One region of the Halomonas sp. AOP7-E1-9 genome, then DNA from elsewhere that is predicted to be linked to it. Evidence: predicted binding sites of a transcription regulator. Region 1 holds the regulator's gene; the other holds the start of a gene.
The links. Region 1 encodes LexA, which represses DNA repair genes until DNA is damaged. Its sites were predicted from a motif close to TACTGTNTANNTANACAGTA; they were not measured.
Positions count from the first base shown of each region.

Region 1 (15,049 bases):
GCACCTAACGATCCTGACGACGCTCGTTTGCTGTCAGACGTTGCGGGCGAAAAGATTGATGAAGTATTTATCGGCTCGTGCATGACCAACATTGGTCATTTCCGCGCAGCGGGTAAACTACTTGAAAAGCAGCCTGCAGGCAGTCTAAAAACTCGCTTGTGGCTGGCACCGCCGACCAAAATGGATCAGCACCAGCTGACCGAAGAGGGTTACTACGGCATTTATGGTCGTGCCGGTGCGCGTATGGAAATGCCGGGATGCTCGCTGTGTATGGGTAACCAGGCACGCGTTGCGGCAAAAAGCACCGTTGTGTCTACGTCTACACGTAACTTCCCGAACCGTCTGGGCGATGGTGCCAACGTGTACCTTGCCTCGGCGGAACTCGCCGCGGTTGCCGCGGTGGAAGGTCGCCTGCCAAGCGTTGAAGAGTATCAGCGTTACATGAGTGAATTTGACGCCATGGCAGGAGAGATCTATCGTTATATGAACTTCCACGAAATTGAGGAGTATCAGAAAATCGCCTCAAACGTGATTCCGGTTGCTCAAGAAGCGTAACCACCCTATCGCCGATGCTCGCACCATCACAGACTTAATGAAGTTTCGTTAATTCTGAGACGATGACCGAACGCCCCACAACCTCTCGTTGTGGGGCGTTTTTATTACCGCAAGAGGTCGTCGACTTGCGAGGGCTTCCGGATACTGCCACTCTGTTAGTTCATCCTTATGATTTAAAAAGACAATGCAGCCACTGACACATCTTGGCTCGGCCTTAATGAAGACACTGCGCGATCATCTACGCCCCTTGATCGCCTATCATTTGTTTTTTACCTTACTTGCCTCTGCCCTGTTATTACCCGTGATTGGGTGGATAACCCAAGGTCTGCTCGCTCAATTAAAGCGTACAGTGATTACCAATGACGAGCTGATCAGCCTGCTGTTTAGCCCGCTGGGCCTAGCTTGCATGCTGGTCGGCCTGGTTTTCACCTTTCTCATTCTTTACTGGCAACAGGCTGGTATGCTCCAGGTCGCCGTTCGGCCTCGAGGCAATCATTACCGGTTAGCCTTTGATGCACTCTGGTTAAGCGTTCGTCGCCTCCCCGCGCTGGCAGGATTAGTCGTGTTACAGGTGGGCACGCACCTTTTACTGCTGGCCCCTTTCATGGCCGCACTTGCATGGCTTTATAGTGTTTGGCTAAGCGGCCTGGACCCTTACTATTTACAGCGCGTCATGCCACCTGTGCTTTGGTACTTTATTGCCTGCGCGCTGCCGCTTGTAGTGGCCTGGCTAAGCTTAGCGGCCTGGCTTTATCTGCGTTGGCTGTTGGCGCTTCCGTTAGTGGCACTTGATAACTACAGCCCGTTACGCGCCCTGACGCGCAGTTTTCATTTAACCAAAGGCTGGCACCGCTCCATTGGCGCGGCCGTGCTCATCCTGCTACTGCTCATTATTGCGCTACCTGTTATCACCACCATCGCCTTTGATGCACTGGTGACGCCGCTTCTCTGGTGGTTACCAGAACACAATGCGTTTCTAATTCCCATCATGTTTGCCTATTTAACAGGCTACCTGCTGCTAACCCTCGCCGTTACCTTTATCGGCATTGCGGCTAACGCACTGCTTTCTGCTTGTTTGTACCTTCAGTTAGCGCATCACAAGATGCGCCCTGCTCCTCCATCAAAAATCGTCCTCCCGGGCCGATTTGCCTGGGCGGTTGAACTTAGCGTATTGCTACTGGCCGCCTTACAAGCCTGGTGGATTCTGAATAGTTTTGAGCTACGCGACAATGTAAAGGTGTTCGCGCACCGTGGTAGTTCAATGGTCGCCCCCGAAAACACCCTGGCCGCGGTTGACCAGGCCATCGTCGATAAGGCTGACGCCGTAGAGCTGGATGTTCGCTTATCCGCCGATGGGCAGGTCATGATTTACCATGACCGGAGTCTGGCAAGATTAACCGGTGATAACAGAGAATTCGGCGACTTAACGCGTGAAGAGCTTAGTCAGTACGACATAGGCAGTTGGTTCGGTGATGCTTTTCAAAACGAGCCTATCGCAGGCCTGGATGAGGTACTCGAACGCGTGCGTGGCCATGCCGGGTTGATGATCGACATGAAAGCGCTGCCCGGCGAGGAACAAGCACTTGCTGATGCAGTCATTGCCCTGCTGCGTGCTGAAACCGATATGCGCTATGCCTGCTGGGCTAAAAGCAATCACCCTATAACAGCGTATGGAGAATGCGGCTTTCCCAATGCAATGCTGGAGATACGGGTAGCCACGATGACGCCCGCCCTGACTGCCCACATTAAACGCCAGGCGCCTGAACTACGCGTCACACTGCTGGCACAGTTAATCCTGCCAGGCACGCTGGACCGTCGAAGCTTCGATGCCCTGGGGCTTCGCCATAACCGTATTACAGCAGAGGAAGTGCGTCTTGCAGCGCTTTATGGCTATGAGATACATGCCTGGACAGTTAATGACCGGGCAAGAATGTCCACACTGATCGACTTAGGGGTTGATGCGATTATTACCGACTATCCCGAGCGTTTACGTGAATTGATTGAAGAACGGCGAGCGCTAAGCGATGGGGAACTTCTGTTGGTGAAGCTGCGCAATTGGCTACGTCAGTGACGTGTACTTAAACACGCCACTGACAGCTCATTTCGTAAAGCCAAGTGGGATCAATCGCCCATAACAACGCCTTCGCGACGCGGGTCGGCACCGCCAAACAGCGTCCCATCCTCCAGCCTACGGATAGCCTGAAGCCCACTGGTTAGCTCTCTTTCACTGATGGTATGACCGTACTCCTCAAGCACTTCCAGGGTCGCTTCCGGGAAGCCTCCCTCTTCCAAATAAACATCGCCTCCCATGGTAATGGCGTGAGGCAAATTGAGCGCTTCTTGTGCACTCATCCCCCAATCACGCATCGCCACTAACGTGCGGGCGGTGTAATGAATAATAGCCGCACCACCCGGCGATCCCAGGCTTGCCACCAGTTCGCCCGACTCTTTATCGAAGACGAGTGTTGGGCTCATGCTTGAACGCGGGCGCTTGCCAGGCTCAACCCGATTAGCAACCAGCTCGCCGTCCACCTCTGGGGTAAACGAAAAGTCGGTCAACTCGTTATTAAGCAGGTACCCACCCGGCAGCCCGGTTCCTCCATCAGCAAGGATGCGCGAACCAAACGCCTGCTCAATAGACGTGGTCATCGCCACGGCATTGCCTTCAGCATCAATAATACTGATATGGCTAGTGCCATATTCCGGCTGATCCGGCTGTGAGGCAAAGCTAACATCAAGCTCACCGGGGTTCCCTGGCTCCGCACTATCGCCCATGCTGGTGTCGCCAATTAACTTACTACGCTCTGAAAGATAGTCAGGCGCCAGCATTAATGACCAGTCCCCACCCGGCGCCTCTACGAACTCAGGGTCCGCGATATAACGTCCGCGATCAGCGAAGGCCAGCCGAGAAGCCTCCAAAAACTGATGCAGCCAACCACTGCTGGATACGCCGTTATCCAAGGGTGCTTCCAACAACGGCTGCTGATCTAAAAGGCCCAGTATTTGCATAATGGTAATATGCCCAGACGAAGGCGGAGGGAATCCGCACACTTCCCACTGTTGCCATGGCGTACACAGCGGTTCCCGCTCAATTGTCTGGTAGCCGCCAACATCCTCAAGGGTCATGCTGCCTGGCCGCACCGGATGGTTCTGTACACGATTTACTAAATCCTCAGCAATGTCGCCCTCATAAAAGGCCGCGCTGCCGTTGGTCGCAATTTGACGCAATATGTTCGCCAACGCCGGATTTTTTAACGTGTCGCCAACCGCTAGCGGCTCGCCGTTAGGCTGGTAATAGAAGTTCTCGGCGAGCGGGTCACTACGTAACGCTTCATCATTGGCAAGGCTGGTGTGCAGCCGTTGACTAACGGCAAACCCTTCCTCGGCAAGCGTAATAGCGGGTTCAAAAAGCGCCTCCCAAGCCAACTGGCCGTGCTCTTTATGCGCCTGTTCCAACATTCGCACCGTGCCTGGCACACCAACAGAAAGTCCACTGGCTACCGCATCTGCAAAGGGCAGCGGCTCGCCATTTTCCATGAACAGCTCCCCTGTCACCGCACCAGGCGCTGTCTCTCGGCCGTCGTAAGCCTGAACGTTTGAGCCATCATAGAACATTAAAAAAGCGCCACCGCCAATGCCGCTGGACTGAGGCTCGACCAGTGTTAATACCATTTGCACAGCGATAGCAGCGTCAATGGCATTGCCACCATTTGCCAACACTTGATAGCCTGCATCCGTTGCCAACGGGTTAGCCGCCGCAACTGCAAACGACTCCGCCTCCCAGCCGGGTTTTTCCTCATACCCCGACCCAACTTCTGGCGTTATAGAGGGGGTTTCATAGCTAAACCCAAAGCTATAGACCGGCACTAACAGCAATCCTGATAGTGCTAATTTAATCCTTTTTGGGGACATTACACTGCCCTCTCGCATCCTGGGAAATATCAAGTAAGTAACCACACAACAGAGTAGCCTATAAAACGCATGCGCCCGGCACAATGGCCGGGCGCAAAATAGCGGTTTACAGGTCGACGTTAGGTGATTGTCTCGCCTGCCAACATAAACCACGTCTCAAGTACTGCATCAGGGTTGAGGGATACCGAATCAATCCCCTGCTCCATCAACCACTTAGCCAACTCAGGATGATCTGAGGGCCCTTGCCCACAAATCCCTGCGTATTTGCCTTGGGCTTTACAAGCCTGAATAGCCATTGCCAACAATTTTTTCACCGCCGCATTACGCTCATCAAACAGATGCGCCACGATGCCTGAGTCACGGTCCAGCCCCAGCGTTAACTGCGTAAGATCGTTAGAGCCGATTGAGAAGCCGTCGAAGTGTTCAAGAAATTCTTCAGCCAACAATGCGTTAGCAGGTAGCTCGCACATCATGATCACTTTCAGCCCGCTTGCATCGCCGCGCTTCAAGCCGTTTTCTGCCAACAGATCAACCACCTGCTTGGCTTCATCAGTGGTGCGTACAAAGGGCACCATGATTTCGACGTTATCAAGCCCCATCTCGTCGCGTACGTATTTTAAGGCGCGACACTCAAGCTCGAAGCAGGGCCGGAAAGCGTCCGAGATATACCGCGAAGCCCCACGGAAGCCCAACATGGGATTCTCTTCGCCCGGCTCGTAAAGCTTACCGCCAATCAGGTTTTCGTACTCGTTGGACTTGAAGTCAGACAAACGCACGATAACCCGCTGAGGGTAAAAGGCCGCCGCCAACGTGGAAATACCTTCCACCAGCTTGTCCACGTAGAAAGTTACCGGGTCGGTATAGCCCGCGGTACGAAGGTCAATCACCTGCTGCAAGTCAGCGGGCAGCGTTGCGTAATCCAGCAGTGCCTTAGGGTGAACGCCAATCATACGATTGATGATGAACTCAAGCCGGGCAAGCCCTACGCCTGCGTTAGGCAGGCTGGCAAACCCAAATGCACGATCAGGGTTGCCCACGTTCATCATAATCTTGAACGGGATTTCAGGCATGGCATCGACGCTTGAAACCTTGCAGTCAAAATCCAGCAGGCCATCATAAACGTGGCCGGTGTCACCTTCGGCACAGGAAACGGTGACATCGGTGCCTTCTCTGAGCTGCTGTGTAGCGTCACCACACCCAACCACCGCCGGAATGCCCAGCTCACGAGCAATAATCGCCGCATGGCAGGTACGCCCACCACGGTTGGTAACAATGGCTGAAGCCCGCTTCATAATGGGCTCCCAGTCTGGATCCGTCATGTCGGTCACCAGAATGTCACCGTCAAGAACCTTATCCATATCTTCCGGACTCATGACCACTTTGACCGTGCCACGGCCAATGCGCTGACCAATCGCCCGGCCGGTAATCAGGGTACGGCCCTTCTCGCGCAGCTGGAAACGCTCTAACTTGCCGCCTTCCTGCTGCGAGACCACCGTTTCAGGGCGTGCCTGCACGATATAGAGCTTACCGTCGTCACCATCAAGCGCCCACTCAATATCCATGGGGCGCTCGTAGTGCTGCTCAATCGTCACTGCCTGATGGGCCAGATCCATCACCTGCTGGTCGCTAATACAGAAACGATTACGCTGATTAAGCGGCACATCAACGGTGTCGACGGATTTACCAGCACTGGTTTCCTGGCCGTAAACCATCTTGATGAGCTTGGAACCCAGGTTACGCCGTAAAACCGCCGGGCGGCCAGCCGCCAGAGTGCCCTTATGAACGTAAAACTCGTCAGGGTTGACGGCACCTTGCACAACCGTTTCGCCCAGCCCCCACGAGGCCGTCACAAAGACAGCATCGCGGTAGCCTGATTCGGTATCCAGGGTAAACATGACCCCAGAAGCGCCCGTCTCAGAGCGCACCATTTTTTGAACACCCGCTGACAGCGCGACGTTTTCGTGAGCGTAGCCACGGTGAACGCGGTAAGAAATTGCGCGATCATTAAACAGCGAGGCAAACACCTCGTGTACAGCGCGTTTGATATTATCGAAACCTTCGATATTCAGGAAAGTTTCCTGCTGGCCCGCAAAAGAGGCATCCGGCAGATCTTCCGCGGTTGCCGAGCTGCGCACCGCTACTTTCAGCTGAGGGTGCTGCTCCTGCAGTTGCTCATAGGCCTGACGCAGCGCACTTTCAAAAGCGGGCGGCAGCGGCGTATCAATAACCCATTGGCGAATATTAGTACCCGCTTCCGCCAGTGCTTTAACATCATCAACGTCCAGGCGCGATAGCGTGCTGTTAATGCGCTCGTTAAGCCCTTCATGAGAGAGAAATTCACGATATGCGTGAGCCGTAGTGGCAAATCCACCCGGTACGGTTACCCCGGCACCTGACAGATTGGAAATCATCTCGCCCAGCGAGGCGTTTTTACCACCCACGCGTTCGACGTCGGCCATACCTAACTGATCGAACCACAGAATGTACTCTTCCACGCAACCCCCTCGCTTTAAGACGTTGATGCAATCTTTTAGATCGCCAATCATTGATCGTGTCACCCTATCACCGTGCCACCCTATTCGCCATTGGTCTAATAGCGAAGGGAGTGGAGGATTTTTACAACATAAGGCGTATACGGGCAGTTTATGTAGTCGCCTGGGGCGTTGTGCTTAGCGAACACTCGGCACACAATAGCGTATCTATTATTTAATTGACGGGCGTGATTATGAAGCGGACAGCTTTCTTTATTTCCGATGGTACCGGTATTACGGCCGAGAGCCTGGGTCGCAGCCTGTTGGCTCAATTCAGCGATATTGAGATCAACATGCTGACCAAGCCTTATATCGATACGCTTGATAAAGCGGAAGCGCTTGCCCGGGTTATTGAATCCACTGCCGCTCGAGATGAGCAACAACCGATCATTATCGATACCATCGTTGACCAGCAGATACGCGATGTAATTCGCCAAGCGCCGGGCTTCAAGGTGGATATCTTTTCTACCTTTTTGAAACCCTTGGAGCAGGAATTAGGCACCCACTCTTCTTACAGCGTGGGAAGAACTCACTCGATTGGCAGTGACGATGTCTATATGGACCGGATTCATTCGGTACACTTCGCACTCGATAACGACGATGGCGCCCGTACGCATCAATACGACAAAGCCGATATTATTTTAGTGGGCGTATCGCGCTGTGGCAAAACACCCACATCGCTTTATTTAGCGCTTCAGTTTGGCATTCGAGCGGCCAACTATCCGCTTACCGAGGACGACCTTGACGAAGACGGCACGCTCAAGCTGCCCAAGGTGTTAGCACCGCACCAGCGCAAGTTGTTTGGGTTAACTATTGATGCTCGCAGGTTATCCGCCATACGCAATGAGCGTCGGCCGAACAGCCGCTATAGCTCAATGGATCAGTGTCTGCAGGAAGTCGAACAGGCTGAAGCGCTTTACCGGATTATGCATATTCCGTTTATTGATGCGACGCGCTTTTCAGTAGAAGAAATTTCGACACGGATGATTGCCGAGACAGGCTTAGCGAGGCGCTTCTCCCCCCGCTAAACCAGCACTAAATGTACAACGCTAAAAATTACATGCCTTTGGGGGCGAAGATACCTGGGGCGTTACGCCAGTAGCCTTTGTAGTCCATACCAAAACCGAACACATAGCGGTCCGCGACCTCCAGGCTGCAGTAATCAGCTTTCAAGCCCGGCACCGCTTTGCGGTTATGTTGCTTATCCACCAGAACGGCAGTCGTAACGCTGGCTGCCTGAGCTTCTTTACAGTAAGCAAGAATTGCGGCGAGCGTCGACCCTTCATCCAAAATGTCATCCACAATGACGACGTGGCGCCCGGCCATGGGAATTTCAGGGGATACGCGCCAGAAAAGCTCGCCACCGCGCAGCTCGTTGCGATAACGCGTGGCATGCAAATAGTCCACTTCCAGCGGAAACCCCAATCGGGTCAGCAGATGCCCGGTCGTAATCAAGCCACCGTTCATCACACAATAAAAAACCGGCAGTTTGTCCCCCAGGTCTTCAGTAATGGCCTCCGCCATGCGATCCAGCGCCCGCTCGACTTCTTCCTGAGAGATCAGGCAGTCTGCTGTTTCCATTAGCTGGCGCATTGAGTCCAATGACTCAAGCGCTTCTTTATCCAATTTGGACATGGGGTAACTCCCAAAAAATGTAGCAATATTGCGAAAAGAAAAATCAGGTGGGGTTAGGGAAGTCCGCCAGCGCTTCTAGCCTGGCATGCGTACGTCGCCAACGCCCCAGCGCGGTCAGCGCATCCAAATCAGGTCGTGCACGGCCATAGCGGAGTTTCGCAGGGCGCTTATTGGCGATGCCTTGGCTGGCTTCAACAACCTCAAGCGCAGCGGCACGGTCGTTACACACCAGCAACATATCGCAGCCAGCGGCGAGCGCAGCAGCGGCACGCTCGCGTGGCGAGCCCGCTTCGTGAGCACCTGCCATACTTAAATCATCTGAAAAAATACAGCCTTTAAAGCCCAGCGATTCACGCAGCATACCCAACCAACTGGGCGAAAAGCCCGCCGGGCGTGTATCAAACGCTCGATAAATGACATGCGCGGGCATGATGCCATCCAACTGGGGGGCTAGCTGTTCAAAGGGGACAAGGTCACGCTGTTTAATTGCCTCCATTGAACGCTCATCAATGGGCAGTGCGACATGGGAATCCGCGGCTACGCCGCCGTGACCAGGGAAGTGTTTACCCACAGCGGTCATGCCCGCCTGATGCAAGCCCTCAACAAAAGCGGCGCCTAATTGAGCAACGTGCTCAGGGTCACCACTGAAACTACGGTCGCCGATGACGCTAGAAATTCCGCTATCCACATCAAGCACGGGTGCAAAGCTTAAATCCAGCCCACAGGCGGCCATTTCCATGCCAAGCAACCAACCTGCGTCTATGGCGAGAGAGCGGCCTTCTTCAGGGTCTTGAGCATAACGCTCGCCAATCCGGGCCATGGCCGGTAAGCGGGTAAGCCCTTTTTTGATACGCTGTACACGGCCACCCTCTTGGTCAACCGCCAATAAAAGATCGCCCCGTATACGCCTTATATCGCTACACAGCTTGCGCACCTGGTAGGCGTCTTCCACATTACGGGCAAACAAAATCACGCCACCGACAGCAGGTTCAAGCAGCAAGCGCTTTTCAGCATTGGATAATTCAGGCCCTTCCAGGTCGAGCATGACCGGGCCAATAGGTTGAGTCATTAGCAGGGATCCAACAAAAGGGCCGATGATTTTAGACGATCAACGCACAGAGTCAAAAAAGCCTCTGCGTAAGGCCATTACAGATGGCTGCCATGTAGCCAAACAGGCGTTCCAGGCACGGCGCGCTCAAAGATATAAAGCAGGTCCTCGTTGCGCATACGAACACAGCCATGTGAAGCAGGTTTGCCCATCGGTTGATCGGGCGGCGTTCCGTGTACATAAATATAGCGGCGCTGAGAGTCAACCGTGCCTGCACGGTTAAATCCTCGCTCTAACCCACACAGCCATAAAATACGCGTCAAAATCCAGTCACGTGTCGGATGAGCGTCGGCCAAGTCACTTGAGAAAATTTCACCGGTAAAACGCCTGCCTCTAAATACCGCATTGACCGGCTGTTCATGGCCAATTGCCGCGCGAACATAGTGCCAGCCATGCGGCGTTTGGCCACTTCCTTCTTGCTGGCCAACGCCAGCGCGTCCAGTAGAGATAGCGCACTCAAAGTCTGGTGTTTGACCCTGCCACCAGCGCAGGATTTGTGCGCCGGTATCAATTTCGATCCAGCCGTCTTTTTTAGGTGGCAACTCAGCTAACAGGGGCGTTCGCATGCTGCGCTCCTTCAACCTCTTGCGGCAGTGGAGCATTCATGGCGGCAACGACCACAGGGCGCAAGCGTCGCACTAAATCACGCACAGTCACCTGCTCCTGATAATCCTTGGAGGCGATATCACGTAGCGCATCCAGCCCCGACAAGGTGAAAATGACCGTACCCAACATAAAGTGCAGCCGCCAAAAACGCTCGGCATCGGGTAAATCAGGGGTCGCCTTACGCACAAGCCCGGTAAAGCGGGTAAACACATCCCCATATTGCTCTTGAATATGGCGCCGTAAATGCCCCTGCGCTTGGCTATAGGCTAATCCCAATAAGCGCATGAAGACTTTCAAACTATCCCGTTCAGCAGGCACTGCCAGCACCGTGGTGGCCATTGTTTCAAGTAGCTCTTCCAGGGGGATGGCGCGATCGGCATAGTGGGCTTCAAGCTCATCGAGCGCACCATGAAAACGCTGAGTAAACGGGTCTAGATAGCGTGAGAATACGGCTTGGATAAGGGCTTTCTTGGAACCAAAATGATAATTAACAGCCGCCAGGTTTACCCGTGCTTTACTGGTAATGTTACGCAGTGACGTTTCAGCAAAGCCACGCTCTGCAAACAGCACCTCAGCGGTATCCAGAATGCGTGACACCGTGTCAGATTGTGCCATTATGGCCTCCGGAGAAACGAGTGTTTAAAACATGCCAGAATAGTAAGTCATATCTTAATCAGGCTCAATCACCCTTATTCACCGTTTTTTTTATTTGGCTACCCTGCGCATTAGCGTTAATTCAAACGTCTTACCGCTCACAAACAGTGTTTTAACAAGCTGCTTTTTTAACCATGTACTGGATAGAGCAACATACTGTATACTTAAACACATACTGATCAAGCAGACAGATACCGACTGTCTTTTATTGTTTATGGAGTTTGGTATGTCGCGGCCACTCACAGCACGTCAGCAACATGTTTTTGATTTTATAGTAAAAACTATGGGTGAATTCGGCTACCCTCCCACCCGCGCCGAAATTGCCAAGGCCTTGGGCTTTAAATCCCCCAATGCCGCTGAAGAGCATTTACGTGCTCTTGAGCGTAAAGGCGTTATCCGGATTATTCGCAATACGTCGCGGGGGATTCGCCTCCCCAACCAGGAAGCTCAGGACGTTAGCGAATTACCCGCCACCGTTGCAGCCAACAGCAATGAGCTTCCGCCAATGGGCTTGCCGGTTATTGGTGAAGTGGCCGCTGGCAACCCGATCCTTGCAGCGGAGCATATTGACCGTTACTGCCCGCTACCCGCGGAATATTTCACCCCTAAAGCCGACTACCTCCTGAGGGTACGCGGTTTATCCATGAAGGATGTGGGCATCCTGGAAGGCGATTTACTGGCGGTGCACCGCACTGATCGTGTACGTGATGGGCAAATCGTCGTTGCGCGGCTGGAAGATGAAGTCACCGTAAAACGCTTTCAACGCCAAGGGCATCAGGTCATGCTGATTGCGGAAAACGCTGATTTTGCACCGATTGAAATCGACCTGCGAACCCAATCCCTGGATATTGAAGGCGTAGGTGTAGGCGTCATCCGTGGCGGTAATGGCCAAGCGTTAGGCTAATAAGCCGTTTGCGTAAAATCGGTTTTTAAAAGCATCAAGGGGGTGGCCATTTTCATGGCCACCCCCTTGTTTTGTTACTGGTTCAGCTTAAACAGTTTTTAAAACGCTTAGCTAAAGACAACGGTCTTATTGCCGTGGATCAAAACGCGGTCCTCCAGATGCCAGCGCAGGCCTCGCGCCAATACGGCTTTTTCTACATCGCGCCCAAAGCGAACCAGGTCAGTTGGCGTATGGCAATGGCTCACACGATGAATGTCCTGCTCAATAATCGGCCCGGCATCCAACTCCTCCGTCACGTAGTGGCACGTCGCGCCAATTAGTTTTACGCCGCGTTCATAAGCCTGATGGTAAGGCTTGGCACCGGCAAATGAAGGCAAGAAGCTGTGGTGAATATTAATCACCTGCCCAGCGTAACGCTCACACAACGACGGGGGCAGAATCTGCATATAGCGCGCCAATACAATACAGTCCGCTCGCGCGTTATCAATAAGCTCCTGCACCTGAGTAAACGACTCTTCCTTATTATTCGGGTCCACCGGCACATGGTGATAAGGAATACCGTACCACTCAGCGATTGAGCGCATATCTTCGTGATTAGAAATCACACCGGCGATATCACAATCCAGCTCACCTGCCTGCCAACGGTAAAGTAAATCCACCAGGCAGTGAGACTCACGGGAGACCATGAGGATGACGCGCCGACGCTTTTGAGTATCCATTAGCGCCCACTGCATGGAAAACTCTTGAGCAATTGGCTCAAAGGCGCTGCGTAATGTGTCAACGGACATGCCAAGCGAATCGGCCAATATCTCATAACGCATAAAAAAGCGGCCCGTTTGCAAGTCAGAATGCTGACTGGCCTCGGTGATAGAGCCGCCTTGTTGAGCAATAAATCCAGACACACGGGCAACAATACCCACCTGATCGGGGCAGGAAACGACTAAACGGTAATAATGAGACATGTGAAGTACTCTTGACGACCTACGAAATACAAATGACAAACCACTATTGGCATCGTCTATTGGCATAGTGCAACGGCGCCGCAAACAGCGGCTAAATAGCGACGCCGTAAATAACGGCTGCCTAGTGTACCGGAACCCTATTAACGAAGCACCGTTATCTAATGTCGGGGGTCATTGTTAGCCGCCCCTGCCTTCCCGTATAGTTAAGGCATTACTTTTTAGGCTTTTCATAACCGATGCATCCACCACGCGTTCAACTTCGTCCTCGCCGCCGCCCACCTCTGCGCCTACTGCCGCTGGGTGGGTGTGGTGAAATCGGCATGAATCTAACGCTGTATGGATACGACGATCACTGGATCGCGGTCGACTGCGGCATGATGATTCGCCAGGATTTGCCTAACTCGCCCCTTCAAGTACCTAACCTGGGCACCGCCGAGGCACTGAACATAACGCCCCAAGCGTTATTTATAACGCATGGACATGAAGATCACATTGGCGCGGTTGCCTGGTTATGGCCCAAGTGGAACTGCCCTATCTATGCCACCCCACTTGCGGCAGGTCTCTTACGTGCAAAATTCGCTGAACACCAGCTAAGTAGCGCCGCGATTAAGATTATCGAGCCGGGCGAAGCAATGGAAACGGCACCCTTTTCGGTGCGCTATTTGCCGGTTACCCATTCGATCCCTGAAAGCTGCGCGCTGGTCATCGTGATGGGCGATTACCGCATAATGCACACAGGGGATTGGAAGCTGGACCCAGAGCCGCTGATTGGCACGCCCATTAACGCGGCGCACTTTCGAGCGCTTGCCCCGATTGATTTAGTAGTAGGTGATTCAACCAATGCCCCTCTGCCTGGCCACTCCAGCAGTGAAGGCGATGTGGCTAAAGCGCTGGCTAAAAGCCTGAAGGAGTGCAAGGGCCGCGTCGTGGTCTCCTGTTTTGCAAGCAACCTTGCACGCGTACTGGCCATTGGCCGGGCGGCTCATCAATGCGGCCGTCGGGTCAGTTTGATGGGACGATCCATGGAGCGCATGGTGAGCATTGCACGTGGGCTTGGCTACATGGATGACTTCCCAGCGCTTGTTCCCCCCCATGATTTGGGCTATTTGCCCCCCGATGAAGTGGTGATTATCGCCACAGGTAGCCAGGGTGAGCCTCGTGCAGCACTGCAACGACTGGCCCAAGGGCGCCACCCGTTTATTGACCTTGAGCCTGGCGATAACGTCATTTTCTCTGCCAAAGCTATCCCCGGCAATGAACGCCCTATAGAGCAGCTCAAAAAACGCTTGGTCCAACTTGGGGTCACGATCTTTGATGAGGTTAATCATCCTGAGCTGCACGCCACAGGCCACCCTGCGCAAGAAGAACTCATCACATTCTACCAGTGGATCAGGCCCAAATATTTGATCCCCGTGCACGGCGAAGCGCGCCACCAGCAGGCCCACCAAGCGATTGCAGACTCCTTGGGCATCAGCGCACCTTTAGCACCCGTTAATGGCGACATGATCGTTATGGACCACTTGGGACTGCGCTGCGAAGCCCGCCACCCTCAACCGCCCTGTATCGTTAATCAAAATAGCGTTGTGCCGCATCCAGGCCTGGAGGCCACCAAAACCACGACGCGCCGAGGCAGTTTATTTCTCGCCCTGCCTGTCGCGGCCAGCGATACCGGATGGTGGCGCATCGGTCGCTTGATGCTGGATAGCAACAGCGCCAGCCCGCTCGACGAAGATAGCTTTAGCGAATGGCTGGACAATCAGTTGGAGGAGATTAAAGCGGATACGCTGGCTGATTTGCGCCTTGCGCTACAGCCACGCTTGATTCATTGGTTGGCGGACCACATGCAGCACATGCCCGAGGTCCACTTACAAATAATGGCCGCGGAAGCGCCTCTATAAACGCAACGAGGCGTAACCGAATCCTGTAGAACGCAGCGTACTCGCCAGGCGGGTACTGTAATAGCCTTATGACCAGCGCTCGGCATCTTGCCAATCGGCAGCGCGCTCTTTCACCCAATACTCACCCTTGGTGGAATGCTCCTTTTTCCAGAACGGCGCTTGGGTTTTTAAAAAATCCATAATAAAGTCACACGCTTCAAATGCTTCGCGCCGGTGAGCGCTCGCCACCAGCACCCTAACGATGGGATCCCCCGGCGCCAGGTAACCCACCCGATGAACAATAT
Region 1 covers NZ_JBQSVC010000020.1:21,930-36,978, reverse strand. The annotation lists gene acnB (bifunctional aconitate hydratase 2/2-methylisocitrate dehydratase) at 1-555, shown strand, start outside; gene ACT3R4_RS11980 (glycerophosphodiester phosphodiesterase family protein) at 740-2,626, shown strand; gene ggt (gamma-glutamyltransferase) at 2,677-4,467, opposite strand; gene ppsA (phosphoenolpyruvate synthase) at 4,587-6,962, opposite strand; gene ppsR (posphoenolpyruvate synthetase regulatory kinase/phosphorylase PpsR) at 7,193-8,026, shown strand; gene ACT3R4_RS11960 (hypoxanthine-guanine phosphoribosyltransferase) at 8,055-8,633, opposite strand; gene nagZ (beta-N-acetylhexosaminidase) at 8,677-9,702, opposite strand; gene ACT3R4_RS11950 (L,D-transpeptidase) at 9,780-10,307, opposite strand; gene ACT3R4_RS11945 (TetR/AcrR family transcriptional regulator) at 10,285-10,962, opposite strand; gene lexA (transcriptional repressor LexA) at 11,228-11,905, shown strand; gene purU (formyltetrahydrofolate deformylase) at 12,013-12,867, opposite strand; gene ACT3R4_RS11930 (ribonuclease J) at 13,188-14,765, shown strand; gene moaE (molybdopterin synthase catalytic subunit MoaE) at 14,832-15,049, opposite strand, start outside.

Region 2 (15,049 bases), on a different contig from region 1:
CCCGTCAGTGTGGCAAGGCTTGGTGACGTATCCAGTAGATTACCGCCGGTTACGCCGGGGCGGCTGTATTGCAGCGTCTGAATGTTCTGCACCAGGCCCAGTACTTTGTCCTTGGGAAGATCCAACTCACCAGCAGCCAGAGCTTCAAAATCGTCCTTGCTTTCGATAAAGGCGTAATCCGTTTCGCCGCCTACCAAGCGCTGGTAGGTCTCTTCGCCACCGATAAAGCGGAAATCGCTCTCACCGGGGTTATCGACATGCTCGCCGGCTGCATCGTAATAGGGGTGCCCGGTACCGATGGCGACAGTGGCAAGGCCAGAATCGACAATTTCGCGGCCAATGGCTCTATAGTCGTTGCGGCTTACGTTATGGGCCATGAAACCGGCAGGCGTCGCGTGGGAGACCTGCACCGATGAGACAACACCCAGAGCGCGGCCGCTATCAACAGTGTATTCGCCAATATGCTTAAGCGGCTCATCATCGTTGGACCAGTTGATGGCGCTGTTATAGGACTTATGGCCTGAAGCCAGCGCCGTTGCCGCTGCCGCGCTGTCGGTGTAATCAGCCCGAGCGTAGTCGTAACCGGCAAAGTAGCCCTTGTAGTTACCCAGGCTACCTTCGTAAACGGTATCTACCGCCTCGTCGTTCCAGAGCTCGGCTGGTTCAAACGTAACCGTACCGTCATCACTCTTGGTGGGCGTGGTAGAGGTGTTTAACGGATGCGTTGCCATGAAAAGCTGTGTGTCAAACTCATCATAAACTTCATGGCCCAGCGCGCCGTGACGGAAGTAACTTGCCGCACGGAACGTCTCGATACCGGTACCGTCGGTGATCATCAAAATAACGTTCTTAGCTGTATTTTCCTGCGCTAATACCGGCGTAGCCATGACCGATGCCAGTGCCAACGTGAGTGCGTTGCGCGTAAAGTTCTTCATTTTCATCCCTAAAATAAATTTAGCTAATTTGATATCCAACAAATCGTAGCGCCTAAAAATGTCATTTTCATGACTGCTAATGAAGGTAAGTCAATTATTTCTAATAAACATGAATCGCAATCAGTAGCCGATCCGTAAAACTGTTCATTGCGGGTTTCTCCTGAGTAACGCTTGCACGCTTGGTCACAACGCATATACTGTATATATATACACAAATATAGAAAGAGGCAGGTGTATGGCGTCTCTCGGCAAATCACCAATACGGCCTCCCGTGCACAAAGGCCGCGGGGCAACCTATGACCCGCACAACCGCTTTGCCCCAACCCATAGCGTGGCAGAAGACGACGGATGGTGGCGCGAAGAGACTTCCCCCACACGGGCAACTGAAGTACGCGAAGAAACCAGTAAGAGTGCGCTTTCCTGGAACCGGTCGCCAGACTTGCCTTTTGATCGCTCATTGAACCCTTACCGAGGTTGCGAACATGGCTGTGTTTACTGCTATGCCCGCCCTTCTCATGCCTATTGGGATCTGTCCCCGGGGCTTGATTTTGAAACCAGGCTGATTGCCAAAAATGGCCTGGTGGAGCAATTAAGTGAGGAGTTTTGCAAGCCTGGATACGTCTGCCGACCAATCAATCTCTCTGGTAATACCGATTGTTACCAGCCACTAGAAGCCAAGCGCCACTTAACGCGCCAGTTGCTTGAGCTATTATTGGCTTGCCGCCATCCAGTCACTATTGTGACCAAAAGCACGTTAGTGTTACGGGATATGGATCTGCTGGCTGAGATGGCCGAACACCGCCTGGTGCGCGTATTTATTAGCCTGACCAGCCTAGACGCCAATATGAAACGCACGCTGGAACCTCGTGCGGCCTCTCCTCAAGCGCGTTTAAAAGTTATCCGTGAGCTGAATACTGCTGGCATTCCCGTCGGAACGCTTGTTTCTCCGGTCATCCCCGGATTAACGGATCATGAAATAGAGCGGATTCTTGAGGCCGCCAGCCGTGCTGGCGCACGAACGGCGTCCTGGATGCTGCTGCGCTTACCCCATGAAGTCGCTCCTCTTTTTGAAGCCTGGCTGGATGCCCATTACCCCGAGCGTGCGGCCAAGGTAATGAGCCTGATTCGCCAATGCCGGGGCGGCAAGGCCTACGACGCTCAGTTCGGTAAGCGCTTTCGCGGCGAAGGTATTTTTGCCGATATGATTGCACAACGCTTTAATCGCGCCAGCCGCCAGTGGAACTTTCAATCTCGTACCGAGCAAGGGCTGAATACCCGAGACTTTCGCCCGCCCAACGCTCAGGGCGAGCTTTTTTATTAAAGCCCATGAAAAAGGCATTTGCCTGACATACTCTCAGCTTACTGAAAGTGCCAAGCAAATGCCTAAGTGATTAATACTACTGTTTTTCGCTATTCGTCATAGCTCTGCTTAAAATCTAATGACGACCTTTCTAAACATCCTCCCATGGTTCATCAATGCAGCTTTTCTCCATCAACAGTGATGTGATGCGTACTGCGGGCTTTGGGATGAATAAAGTAGTGACCTTCGGGCGCGGTATGGGGCTTGATATGGTGTAGTTTAAGGTTTTTTGGCGCAGCGCTTTTATTATGCACTCCATAAATAATAAACGGAATCGATAGCACTACAAGGAAACAGCCGATCAGCAAACCGGTATACACTTCGTTAGACTCTTTTCCTGGCAACCCCGTGGGAGGGAAGAAGGAGACGACAAAAGCAACTAAAGAAGTAAGTAACCCCACTACTGCAACGGTAATTTTTATTTTGTTACCGCCAGGGATATTGAAGGTACGTTGATTTTCAGGCTGTTTTCGAACAAGGGTAATGTAAGCCAGGAATAGCATAAAGTAGCTGCACAGATAGATAACGACGGTTAGCGCTAGTGCAATCAGGAAGGACATATTATTTCCTCCCCCCGTATTCGTCAGAATAATCAATGCGATCGTTGTAATGATTAGCTGAGAAATAACCAACGCCACCGGCACGCCGTTCTTGTTTACTTTAGCAAAACGCGCCGGCAGGATACCCTGCTGCGCGGTTACCAACATGCCGCGTGATGGTCCAACAATCCATGCGGCTATTTCAGCCAGCACGCCCAGCAATAGCAGCGCAGCAATAATCCGAATAGCCCATTCAAAATGGCTGCCAAAGTGGTTAATCAACACACTGAACGTTTGCATCACGCCCGCAGATAAGTTGATTTGCTCGTGAGGAATAACAGATGCAATCGTCAACCCACCGAGAGAACTTAAGAGAATGGCAGAAACCATAAGAAATAACATGGCGAGAGGATAGTCACGACCAGGGTTTTTCATCTCATTGACATGAGTCGCCGACGCTTCAACCCCCATATAACTCAGTATAAAAGCGACAAACACTACCAAGGTACTCATACTACCAAAGGTGGGGAAAAACGTCTGTGCACTCATTTCAATAGCGACCGGCGCACCTGAGCGAAGATACAAAACTGCAAGCCCAATTAAGATAAAAGCGGGCAGTAGAATACCTGCAAAAAAGCCTAGCTTTGCAATCCGCGCCGTATTCTTGGTACCGCCAAACTGAGTTAACGCTAATCCCCACAATATAATCAACGCCGCAATCGTTTTGACTATCGGGTCGCTATTCAGTGCAGGCCAATTAAGAATATAAGAGAGTGCGCCTAGCACGAAGTAAAGCATAGGAATAAAGCCGACAGCAATTTGCAAATAGCCAAAGGAGATTGCCGCAAATCCCCATCGTTCACCTAGCGTTTTGGATACCCATGTAAAAACCCCACCCTCTTCCCAGCCTTTAACCGTCGCCATTTCTGCCGCGCAAAGCCCTACCGGAATAAACCACAGAACCCCACCAAGAATAAGAAAGAAGACCAACGAGAAACCCGATGTTGCAAAGGTAGGATATTCATATACCGCCATTACCATTGAAGCCGTTATCGCGAAGAAACCCAATAACGAAAGCTGCTTTGGCGCGGCTATCGATTGTGTATTATCCATATTTATTCCCCGAAGAAACGAATTATTAATCCGTCATTCTTTTATTCGCTAATTAGAGCGGCGATGTCTAGCCGCCCTAACAACCAAAGAGTCTCAAATCAGGAATGATTAAAGCCGCTGGCTTCATCTTCTGATAGTGGATTAACCACGGGATGATCTTCAAAATGCTGAAGTGCTCGCTTCATATCTTCAATTAACAAGCAGCCTAGATCGTAGCTCACCCCATGACGAACAAGGATACGCTGGATAACCAAGTCTTCACGGTGAGCTGGCATAGAATAAGCAGGGACTTGCCAGCCGCGCGAGCGTAATTTGTCGGCCAGGTCATAGAGCGTATAACCGCCAATATTTGCTCCCTCTTTCAGCTTCCATGCCAACGCAGGAATACCTTCATTGCTGTTCCCATCAAAGAGGATTTCGAAGGGGCCTAGTTTACTAATCTCATCTGCAATATGCTGCGCGGTAGCGTAACAGGCATTATGGATTTTGGCGTAACCTTCACGGCCAAGTCGCAGGAAGTTGTAGTACTGCGCAATGATTTGCCCGCCGGGGCGCGAAAAATTGAGCGCGAATGTCGGCATATCACCGCCGAGATAGTTAACGTTAAAAATGAGCTCTTCGGGCAAGTCTATTGCTTCACGCCAGACCACCCAGCCAGCTCCCAAAGGTGCAAGCCCAAATTTGTGGCCAGACGTGTTAATGGACTTTACTCTCGGGAGTTGGAAGTCCCACACTAGATCTGGCGCGCAGAACGGAGCCAAGAAGCCCCCACTGGCACCGTCAACGTGCATAGGAATATCCAGGCCGGTTTCTTGTTGCAATTGATCCAGCGCTTCGCTGACAGCTTTTACTGGCTCGTATTGGCAAGTAAAGGTAACGCCCAGCGTTGGTATGACGCCAATCGTATTTTCATCAACGCGTTTGATAACTTCCTCTGGGCTCATAATCAAGCGATCGCCTTCCAGCGGAATTTCACGCAGTTCAACATCAAAATAACGGGCAAATTTGTGCCAGCAAATTTGTACTGGCCCACAAATCATATTTGGTTTATCAGTGGGCAACCCTTCTGCCGCACGTTTTTTCCGCCATTGCCACTTAAGCGCTAGCCCGCCAAGCATTGCGGCTTCTGAAGAGCCAATCGTCGAGCATCCCATGGTTGTTTCTGGCGAGGGTGAGTTCCAGAGATCTGCTAACATCCTAACACAGCGTGCTTCGATCTCCGCAGTTTGTGGATATTCATCTTTATCGATCATGTTTTTATCGATTGAAAGATCCATCAAATTACGAATTTCATCATCAACCCACGTTTGGCAAAATGTTGCCAGGTTCTGGCGGGAATTTCCATCAAGCATTAATTCGTCACGAATGGCGCTAAATACATTGTGAGGATTCCGTTCCTCATCGGGAAACCCGGATTTCGGCAACGATGTCGCCAAGTCAATTGATGCATATACATCGTCATTATCATTACGTGCATTTAACCCTTTGACATCCATCGTACTACCCCCAGTTTTTTATATGGATCACGTTTACTGCTCAAAGATCAGCTAAAACCACCCTACCAAACCATCAACATTTACTATACCTACATAGATGGTGCTTTTAGTCTATGACAAAATCTTAAAAATGAAAAATCGTAAGTATGATTTAAAAAATTATTTCGCCAGCAAACGTCTATCCATCTGAAAATGCTAAAAATATTACCAACCAAGGCGTGACATCTCTTTCTCATAGCACCCAACGGGTAGAAAAGTGGTTTAATAACGAGTATAAGAAAATATACCAACTCATCAATAGATTAAAAACCTTGACGCTACAAACATCCAAACAATGGCTCCCATATTAATCTACACAACGGTATAGGATTATCTTCAAGGCCATAGCACGATATGACCACTCAATAAAAACAACTTAAGCCACTGTTTTACAATAAGGCATCATGAGTGAAAAAGGTATTTTATCCAGCCATCATTTAATGAATACTGGGCAACTCGACCAAGAATTAGAAAGATAAATATTCAACAAGCAACCATTTGTGCTGACGAATAAACAACAGTGCTATAATGGAATAAGTCAAGACATGAACATACAGTATGGCATGACCTAACAGGTCCCATAAAAAGGCATTTTCCTGACATACTCTCAGCTTACTGAAAGTGTCAAACAAATACCTAAAGGAGTAGCCTTGTTGCTTTCGCTATTCGTAACGCTTATTTAGGCCGGTGGCGTAGCTCATTAAGCACTAACGTAAAGAAACTACGAATTTCGTTCATTTTGGGTCGTGCTTCTTTAATCAGCGTATCGAAAGGTTCTAGTTCGCGCTCTTGCGCTTCTCTTTGTGCAATTTCTTCTCTTATTTCTTCAATGAGCTCGGAAGAGTCATCCAGCATGGCCTTGAGTTCAGCGGTCGATGTTGACACTAGCTCGTGTTGATGGGTCATGGGTGTTTCCTCAAAACAGCGTGGTGAGCGCAATCAGGATAGCTGGCACGGCAATAAATACGCCTAATACCCAAGCAGCGGCGAGTGCTTTTCTTTCTGAGGCGGCACGGCCTAGCCACTCGGCACCTTTAACAGGCAGTGGTCTTAAAAACGGTAGGCCAAAAATCACCACGACGGCAAATAAATTAAAGAAGAGGTGAACCAGTGCGATTTCCAGCGCCAGTATGGCAGTTGCCCCAGTGATTGCGGTGGCCGCAAGTAGCGCGGTAAACGTCGTGCCAATATTGGTGCCCAATGTAAAAGGGTAAATCTGCCGTAAAGAGAATGCGCCTGACCCAGCTAACGGCACCATTAAGCTTGTGGTGGTAGAGGAAGACTGGACTAAAAACGTCACCACAGCACCAGAAGCAATACCGGCGACGGGGCCACGTCCAATGGCGTTATGCATAATGTTTTTTGCCTGCCCTACCATCAATACTCTCAGCAGTGCGCCGATATAACGAATCGCTAAAAAAATCACGGCAATACCAAAAATAATCATGGCAACGCCACCGGCAATCGTGGGCAGGTTCATGGCGACACTTTCAACCGAAGAGGTAATCGGCTTTGTTGCCATCCCGACAATATTAATACTGCCCATGGAAAGGTCAGCATCACCGTAAAACAGAAACGCCGTAGCGTTCGACAGCTTTTCAAGCGGATGAAAAATAAGCTCAATGGGCAGAAAAATCGCCACGGCCAGCAAGTTAAAAAAGTCATGCACCGTTGCGGCAGAGAACGCCCGCCTAAACTCGGCTTTATCACGTACGTGGCCAAGGCTTACCAATGTATTGGTGACAGTAGTACCAATATTGGCCCCCATGATCATGGGTACCGCCATAGCGACAGGCAGGCCGCCCGCCACAAACGCCACGATAACGGAAGTAACGGTTGAAGATGACTGTATCAGGGCCGTCGCGACAATCCCAATCATCAAACCAACAAAGGGGTTGGTGGCAAATTCAAACAACTGAGCGGCATGGCCGCCCGCGGCAATCTTAAAGCCATTACCTATGATGGATACGGCACAGATCAGGAAATACACCAGCAATGCAAGCGTGAGCCACTGCCTTAGCGTGCCCTTGCGCCGGACTTTTATTCTGCGACCCTGGCTTGGTAAGACCTCTTGCACAGCACTATTGATATTTTCGGCCATTGCCACATCCTCTTGGAAGGAAGAACGCACGTATAACCCACCCACTCCTGCAAAGAGTGGCGTCTATAAGTGACATAGGCGTGACAACGGCGTGGCACTATCGTGTTAGAGCGAACGGTGTTGGATCGAAGAGAGGTTGTTCACAATGGGCAACATCCAGCGAATGCTGCTACTTCCTGGAAGCGGCATCCCATGTAAGTTACCCACGCTTGAACAATCGAAAGTGCTTTTTCCCTTTTTGTACGATCCAGTATTGGTCAAAAAGCGCGAATGCTTGACTTAGCTGCCCTTGCTCGGCGCGCTCGCCGTTGATACGTACAGCGTTCTGGTCAATCAATTCACGGGCTTGCCGCCTGGATGAGGCGAGTTCGCTTGCCACCATAGCTTCTTCCAGCGTCTGTCCAAACGCTACGTCTTGGCAGCGTAGCCCATCAAGCTCAAGTTGCTGTAGCTCACTACATGAGAGCGCAGCTACTTCACCACTGAACAGTGCTTGGGAAATACGCTGAGCAGCAGCCAGCCCCTCCTCGCCATGCACAAAGCGGGTAATGGTTTCAGCAAGTACACGCTGCGCTTGGGGCTTGCCAGCGGCCTGCTTGTCTTCTGCTTCGATTGCGTCGATGTGATCGCAATCCATGAACGTGTAATAGCGTAAAAAACGGTAAACGTCAGCATCATCCGTATTCAACCAGAACTGGTAAAACTGGTAAGGCGAGGTCTGTTCCGGGTCGAGCCATACCGTGCCGCTTTCCGTTTTACCGAATTTGGTACCGTCGGATTTGGTGATCAACGGCAGCGTCATACCGAACACCTGCTCGCCGTTCAGGCGACGTGTTAGGTCGATACCACTGACGATATTGCCCCACTGGTCGTTGCCACCCACTTGTAACCGGCAGCCCAACGTCTTATTGAGGTGGGCAAAGTCATAGGATTGCAGCAGCGCATAGCTGAATTCAGTAAACGACATGCCCTGGTCAGGCCGCTCAAGACGCTGACGAACGGATTCACGGTTAATCATCGCATTCATCGAGAAGTGTTTGCCCACATCGCGAAAGAAGTCGATCACGTTAATCTGGCCAATCCACTCTGCGTTATTAACCGTTTTCAGGGGCGCTTCGAGGTGTGGGGCCATCAACCAATAAATCTGTTCGCTTAAGGCGTTAACCCAGCCCTCAACCGTTTCGGGAGAGTTAAGCGAACGCTCCGCCGCCTTGAAGCTGGGGTCACCAATCAAGCCGGTGGCACCCCCGACCAACGCCACACCTTGGTGGCCGGCATCCTGAAAGCGTTTGAGCATCAATAAGGGCACCAAGTGCCCGATATGCAGGCTGCCCGCCGTGGGGTCAAAACCGCAGTAAACGGTCTGCGGTGATTCGAGCAGAGCCTGAAGCTCATCCAGGTGAGTTGTCTGCGCAATCAAACCACGCCGTTCAAGGTCGTGAAGCAATGCCTGTACAGTCATCATGCTCGCCTTTTTAGCCATTAGAGAAGATGGTCATAGGCTAAAAGTTGGCGGCGCAATCCGCGATATCCCTAAAGGGATAGAAATCAGGATTGGGTGACGGGCGGTGCGGTAATGGCATGATTGATAAACAGGCCAAAGAGCTCGCTTAACGACGCCACACCCAGCTGGGCGTAAATACGTTTGCGGTGATTCTTGACCGTACCTTGGGTGATCTGCAGGCGCTCGGCAATCTCTTCGGAATCCAGGCCCTGCACCATCAAGGCAGCCACCTGCTGTTCACGGTGGGTTAAATGCGCCTGCCCAAAGCTGCCAATGGCCTGGTGAATGTGCTGGCTAATCGGCTGATCGGGCTGCAAAGGCTCAGAAAGATACAACGGATTATTGCCCCACTGTTTGCGGCACAGCGCGGCCAGCAGCTCAATATACAGCTCAAGGTAGTGGGCATCGGAGGAAGAAAACCCGCCACTCTCCGCCAACAATCCTAGGTAGATAACTATCCAGCGGGCATCATCCAGACGAATGGCGAGGCAAAGTTCATCCTGCCAGCCGGTTCGCTGATAGAAGTTGCTGGCATACTCGTTATACCCGGCAGGCGGTACCACAGCGGCCATACGCAGCACACCTTGGCGTGGTGCTTGGTCGAGCGCTACCAGAAAAGGGTCCTGCTGGTAATCCTGTAGCAAGTAGCGCTGAAAAAGCAGCTCACGGCGCTCGGGAATGGAATCGAACAGGTAGATAGGGTGTTTATCAGGCCGGTACCCAATGATCACCGCACAGTCAAAGTGGATAATGGTTTTGAGAAGCGCCGTCAGCTGTGAGGTGAAGCTCACCGTGTGCAGCGCATCAATCGTCTGCGTTAACGCATGCGACATGGCGTCTTTAAAGAGAGTAGGCATACGTATTAAACGGTGGCTGTGGCAGAGGACGTTCAGTATGCTTTAGTCCGCGCTCATTTATAAGACATTCACACAGTAGATTTTATGACCGACTCTCTCAGCAAGACAAAATCCAGCTTTTATCGACGTCTTTACGTGGCTTACCTGATCGACCAGGGCGTCGCTAGCGTACCTGCGCTCGTGAGCGCCTGTGGCATGCCGCGTCGTACGGCTCAGGATACGATTGCGTCACTTGCCGAACTGGACATTGAATGCCAGTTTCAACCAACCCAAGGCGAGCGCCATAACAGTGGTGAATACCGGATTATCAGTTGGGGGCCAATTGACCCTTCCTGGGTCAGAAATCAGGCAAAACGGCTGGCCGAGGCACTGGATTATCCCTCGCTCTCGTTTTGATTGCCTGCTGGTTCAGATGCTCAATCACGCCAGGCAAGCCGGGCTGCATTCAGCGTAACGCTTAATGAACTGGCGACCATGGCCAGTACCGCCACCAGCGGGGGGATGGCCATCACGATCACCAAGCCCAGTGCTAGCGAATTATAGACGGCCGACAGGGTTAAATTCTGCAACATGACACGCCGAGTTGCCTGAGCAGTGGCAAGCCCCTCAACCAGGCTAGAAATACCCGGTTTCAGTAAATGCGCAGCTGCACCTTCACGGGCGGCATCACTGGCGTTGAAAGGGGCTGCCCCAATATCGGCAGCCGCCAGGCTTAAGGTGTCATTAACCCCATCGCCCACAAACAGCGTAGGCCCTGGCAGCCCCTGAACCAAGCGGGCTTTCGCCTCCGGCGAACGCTCTGCAAAACATGCATTCGGCGCCAGCCCAAGGCGCTCAGCCACCGCCTCAACGGCGCCAGGCCTATCTCCACTCAGCATGACCACCCAGTAATCGGCTTGCAGTGATTGAATACTCGGCGCGGCATCCTCATACGGCGTATCTTCAAGATAGAAACTCCCTAACCAGCCTTGAGCATCCGCCAGTATCACTTCAGAGGCGGCAAGTAAGGTATCTACTTCTGGTAGCTCAATACCTTGGCGAGTTAAAAAACGTTGGCTGCCCAGCCAAATATCGCCATGTTCAGGCAAGTGAAGGTGCACCCCTTGCCCAGGCACCTCTTCTATCACCTGGGCTTGCCGCGACACGTATGTCGGGTCAGAACCCGCCCAACGCTTGAGCGCTTGGGCCAAGGGATGCTGGCTGTTGGCTGCCACTTGATACAACGTGGCTTTAAGCGCTGGCTCGGTCACCCCTTCACGGCCTACCCAATTTACTAGCACCGGCTCGCCCTGCGTTAACGTGCCGGTTTTATCCAGCGCAATGGTTTTTACTCTCGCCAGCGTTTCAAGCGCTGCCGGGTCGCGCAAGGCGATCCCCTGGTTTAACAGTCGGCCGCTCCCCGCCAGGCTTGCCAATGGCACGGCCAAACCTACGGCACAGGGACATGCAACTACCAGTACTGAAAGCGCTCGAACGGCGGCATCTTCAAGGCCAAGCCCCAACAATAGCCCCACCGGCAGAGTAGCTATTCCCAGTATTAACGCCACGGGGCTTAACCAGGCAGCAAAGCGGTCGGCGAGTTTTTGCAGTTCGCCCTTTTGCGTCTGGTAATGGCGCATTTGGTCGCGAAGACGGTCCAGACGCCGATCGCCCAAGGCATGAGTGACCGTCATACTGACATTAGTGCTGCCTAGTAACCGACAGCCAGCATAAACCGGCTCACCTTTAGGAAAGTGGCGAGGCATGCTCTCCCCCGTCAGCGATGCGGTATCCACCCACGCGGCCTCTTCTAAAATGCCGTCCAGCGCAATAAGCTCACCTGGCGTGAGCATTACTCTGGCACTCGGTAGCACCTCAGCCAAGGGTTTTACCTGCCACTTGGCGCCCTCCCACACCAGCGCCTCACCCTTTGGTTGGGGCAGAACATCAAGGGCTTTTAACCCGCGATGACGGCACAGCGTTTCCACTAGCCGCCCGCCTAGCAAAAGCACAATGAGCATGACGGCTGTATCGAAATACACCTCGGCAGAGCCGCGCCACAAAAGTCCGAACGACACCACGACCGCAGACCAAACGCCGAGGGTCACCAGTACGTCCATGCCCGGACGTTTGGCACGTAGCGTGCGCAGGCCCGCCCGATAAAACGGCCACCCGGCAAAGGTCACAACGGGGATCGAAAACGCCCCCGAGACCCAAGCGACGACCCACTCAATCGTTGGGTTGGGCAACGCCCCTGCGTAAATCAACAGGGATGCCAGCATGGTCCACATGCCAAACACGGACCCCACCAGCAGGCGTAAACTCAAATAGCGGCTTTCCTGCTCAAGGCGCGCATGCGCGTCCGCACCAACTTCCAGCTCGGTTAATCGGTAGCCCAGTCGTTTTACTCCAGGGGCCAACGTGTCGAGCGAGATAGCCTCAGCAGCTCCTTTTACCCATAGCGTGGCGGTTGGGTAGTGAACGCTGATGCTCTCAATCCCCTTTCGGTGGCTAAGCACGCCCTCCACGGCGAGCGCACAACTGGTGCACCACATGCCGTTTAGCGTGTACAGCGCTTCTTTGGCGATTGGCTCCCCCTGCGCCTGCATCGGTGGCTCTTTACCGCTTACAGACAAGGCGGTAAGCCAACCATCGGCCCGGCGACAAACACCACGCCCAAGGCAGAAAACACGTATAGCCATGCGGACACAAAGGCATTAAAGTGCTGCCGCCCTTTATGCTGTTTAGCTTCCTGAAAACACCCCCAGGCAAGCCCGGCCAATAGCACGGCGGTTACCAAGCTCAGCAACAGCAGAGTGATATTGATATGGTTAAATGCACCTTGGTCAGGCTCAGGAGGCACCACAGCGCAGGCAACCGATAGCCCGCCGTAAATGGCGACAAACCAGATGCTCCAAAGCGTCAACCCACCTACAAAATGGCCCGGATGAGTAAGATTTAATCGCTGCACGATTGCTTTCATCGCTTAGCCTCCAATCACGCGCGGTAGCACGGCCAGCGCAACAACCAATATCCAGAACACCACCACGTTATAGCGCCAGAAATAAGCGACGACTACCGGTTCAAACGGCGCATGCAATCCCACATAGCGGTAACCAACACGTAAGCCCTGGAGCAGAGAAAGTACTGCCCCCAAGGCGCTATGCAACAGCGCGTAGTAGAGGCCTACCATCAGAATTGCATCATGCGACGTTTCAGTAACCGCCAGATTAGCGCGCACCATTACCCATAAAATCAGCGCAAACTGAATACCGCCCAATAGCGCGGCGCCGTAAAAGTTAAACGCCAAGCCACGCTCTTGTTGTTTACGCAGTCCCTGTACGCTCTTCTCCATTAACGCCGCACCGCCCAGTAATGCGCCACCCGCGATGACAAGCGCTATTAAGGAAAGCGGCGATGTCTCGGGCATCCGCCATTCAGGCGATATCGTCCATAGATAGAACCAGCCAAATAGATAAGATAGGAAAAAAGATCCATTGGCGATCATTGCGGTTGTCATGGCCCAAACGCCGGGGCCATCCATGGTTCGGGAGTGCAGCGGTGGGTCGCCAGGCGTAACATTAGCGTTAGGCGCCGCTTTAGGATGGGCCCCGTTCTCCCACGACCAGCGCAGCAGGAAAACGACCGCCACCGCTGCCCCCAAACCGGCCAACGGGTACCAGCGCAATAACAGGCTGATACACACTATCGCAAGCGCCATAGCAGCAAAAAGCGGCCACCAGGAGTTACTGGGCACATGAACAACTTCACGCACTTTGCCGGTTAGCGGGTCGGTGCCCCACATCTCGCGGCGGCCGTGGTCTGCTGAGGCCAGGCCGTGTTTGCCTTCTTCCATCTCCTGCGGCAACTCAGGATGCTCCCAAAGCGGGTGGCGTGTTTCAACAGGAGGCAAGCTGACAAAGTTATAGGGAGTCGGTGGCAGTTTATTGGCCCACTCCAGTGTATCCGCATTCCATGGATTGGTTTTGGCGGGTTTGCCGTAGCGAAAGTGCAGCGCGATATCAATCAGCACCATGGCGAACCCTGCCGACATCACAAACCCGCCGATGGAAGACAACAAGTTAAAAATATCCCAGCCCAATCCCGTGTCATAGGTATAAACCCGCCGGGGCATTCCCAAAAGACCTGTCCAGTGCATAATCAAAAAGGTGGCATTGAAGCCAATAAACACCAGCCAGAAGCCCCATTTGCCAATCGTTTCAGAGGGCATCCGCCCTGAAAAGAGCGGCAACCAGTAGTAAAGCCCGGCCATTAACGGGAAAAGCATGCCGCCTACCAGTACATAGTGCATATGCGCCACGACAAAGTGCGTGTCATGTACCTGCCAGTTAAAGGGCACTAGCGCCAACATAACGCCGGTTAAACCACCGCACACAAAAATGACCAAAAATCCGACGATCCATAGCATCGGGAGTTTCATTTTGGGTTTACCAAGCCACAGTGTGGCCAACCAGGCAAAGATTTGAATACCGGTAGGTATCGCCACCAGCATACTGGCAGCTGAGAAAAATGCCTGAGCCAGTTGGGGGATCCCCACCGTAAACATGTGGTGGACCCATAGCCCAAAGCTAATAAATCCCATCACGGTAATGGCGAATACAACCCAGCCGTAGCCTACGATAGGTCGACCGGCGAAGACGGGGATCAGCGTCGAGACAATACCAGCAGCCGGCAGAAAGATGATGTAAACCTCTGGATGGCCAAATAGCCAGAACAGGTGCTGCCAGAGTACCGGGTCGCCGCCGCCTGCGATGTCGAAAAATGGCATGCCTACTGCACGCTCAAGCTCCAATAAGATACTGCCCAGAATAAGGGGGGGAAAACCCACCACAATCATCAGCGCCATGGCCAAAATGTACCACGCAAACAGCGGCATCTTGTGCAGCGCCATCCCTTGGGTACGGGTTCGTAGAATGGAAACCACCAACTCTACCCCGGCTGAAAGCGCCGAAATCTCAACGAAGGTGATCCCCAACAGCCAGAAATCGGAGCCGAGGCCTGGCGAATACTCGCTACTGCTAAGCGGCGTGTACATAAACCAGCCGCTGTCCGGCGCCATTTCCAGCACCATGCTGAAAGAAAGAATGATGCCGCCAAACAGATAA
Region 2 covers NZ_JBQSVC010000022.1:842-15,890, forward strand. The annotation lists gene ACT3R4_RS12395 (alkaline phosphatase) at 1-935, opposite strand, end outside; gene ACT3R4_RS12400 (PA0069 family radical SAM protein) at 1,171-2,256, shown strand; gene gadC (glutamate/gamma-aminobutyrate antiporter) at 2,409-3,947, opposite strand; gene ACT3R4_RS12410 (glutamate decarboxylase) at 4,046-5,443, opposite strand; gene ACT3R4_RS12415 (hypothetical protein) at 6,158-6,388, opposite strand; gene ACT3R4_RS12420 (Na/Pi symporter) at 6,399-7,583, opposite strand; gene tyrS (tyrosine--tRNA ligase) at 7,783-9,045, opposite strand; gene ACT3R4_RS12430 (helix-turn-helix domain-containing protein) at 9,132-9,944, opposite strand; gene ACT3R4_RS12435 (winged helix-turn-helix domain-containing protein) at 10,029-10,340, shown strand; gene ACT3R4_RS12440 (heavy metal translocating P-type ATPase) at 10,361-12,532, opposite strand; gene ACT3R4_RS12445 (hypothetical protein) at 12,550-12,906, opposite strand; gene ctaD (cytochrome c oxidase subunit I) at 12,910-15,049, opposite strand, start outside.
Region 2: the regulator LexA is predicted to act here: its motif matches at 1,131-1,150, upstream of ACT3R4_RS12400 (PA0069 family radical SAM protein).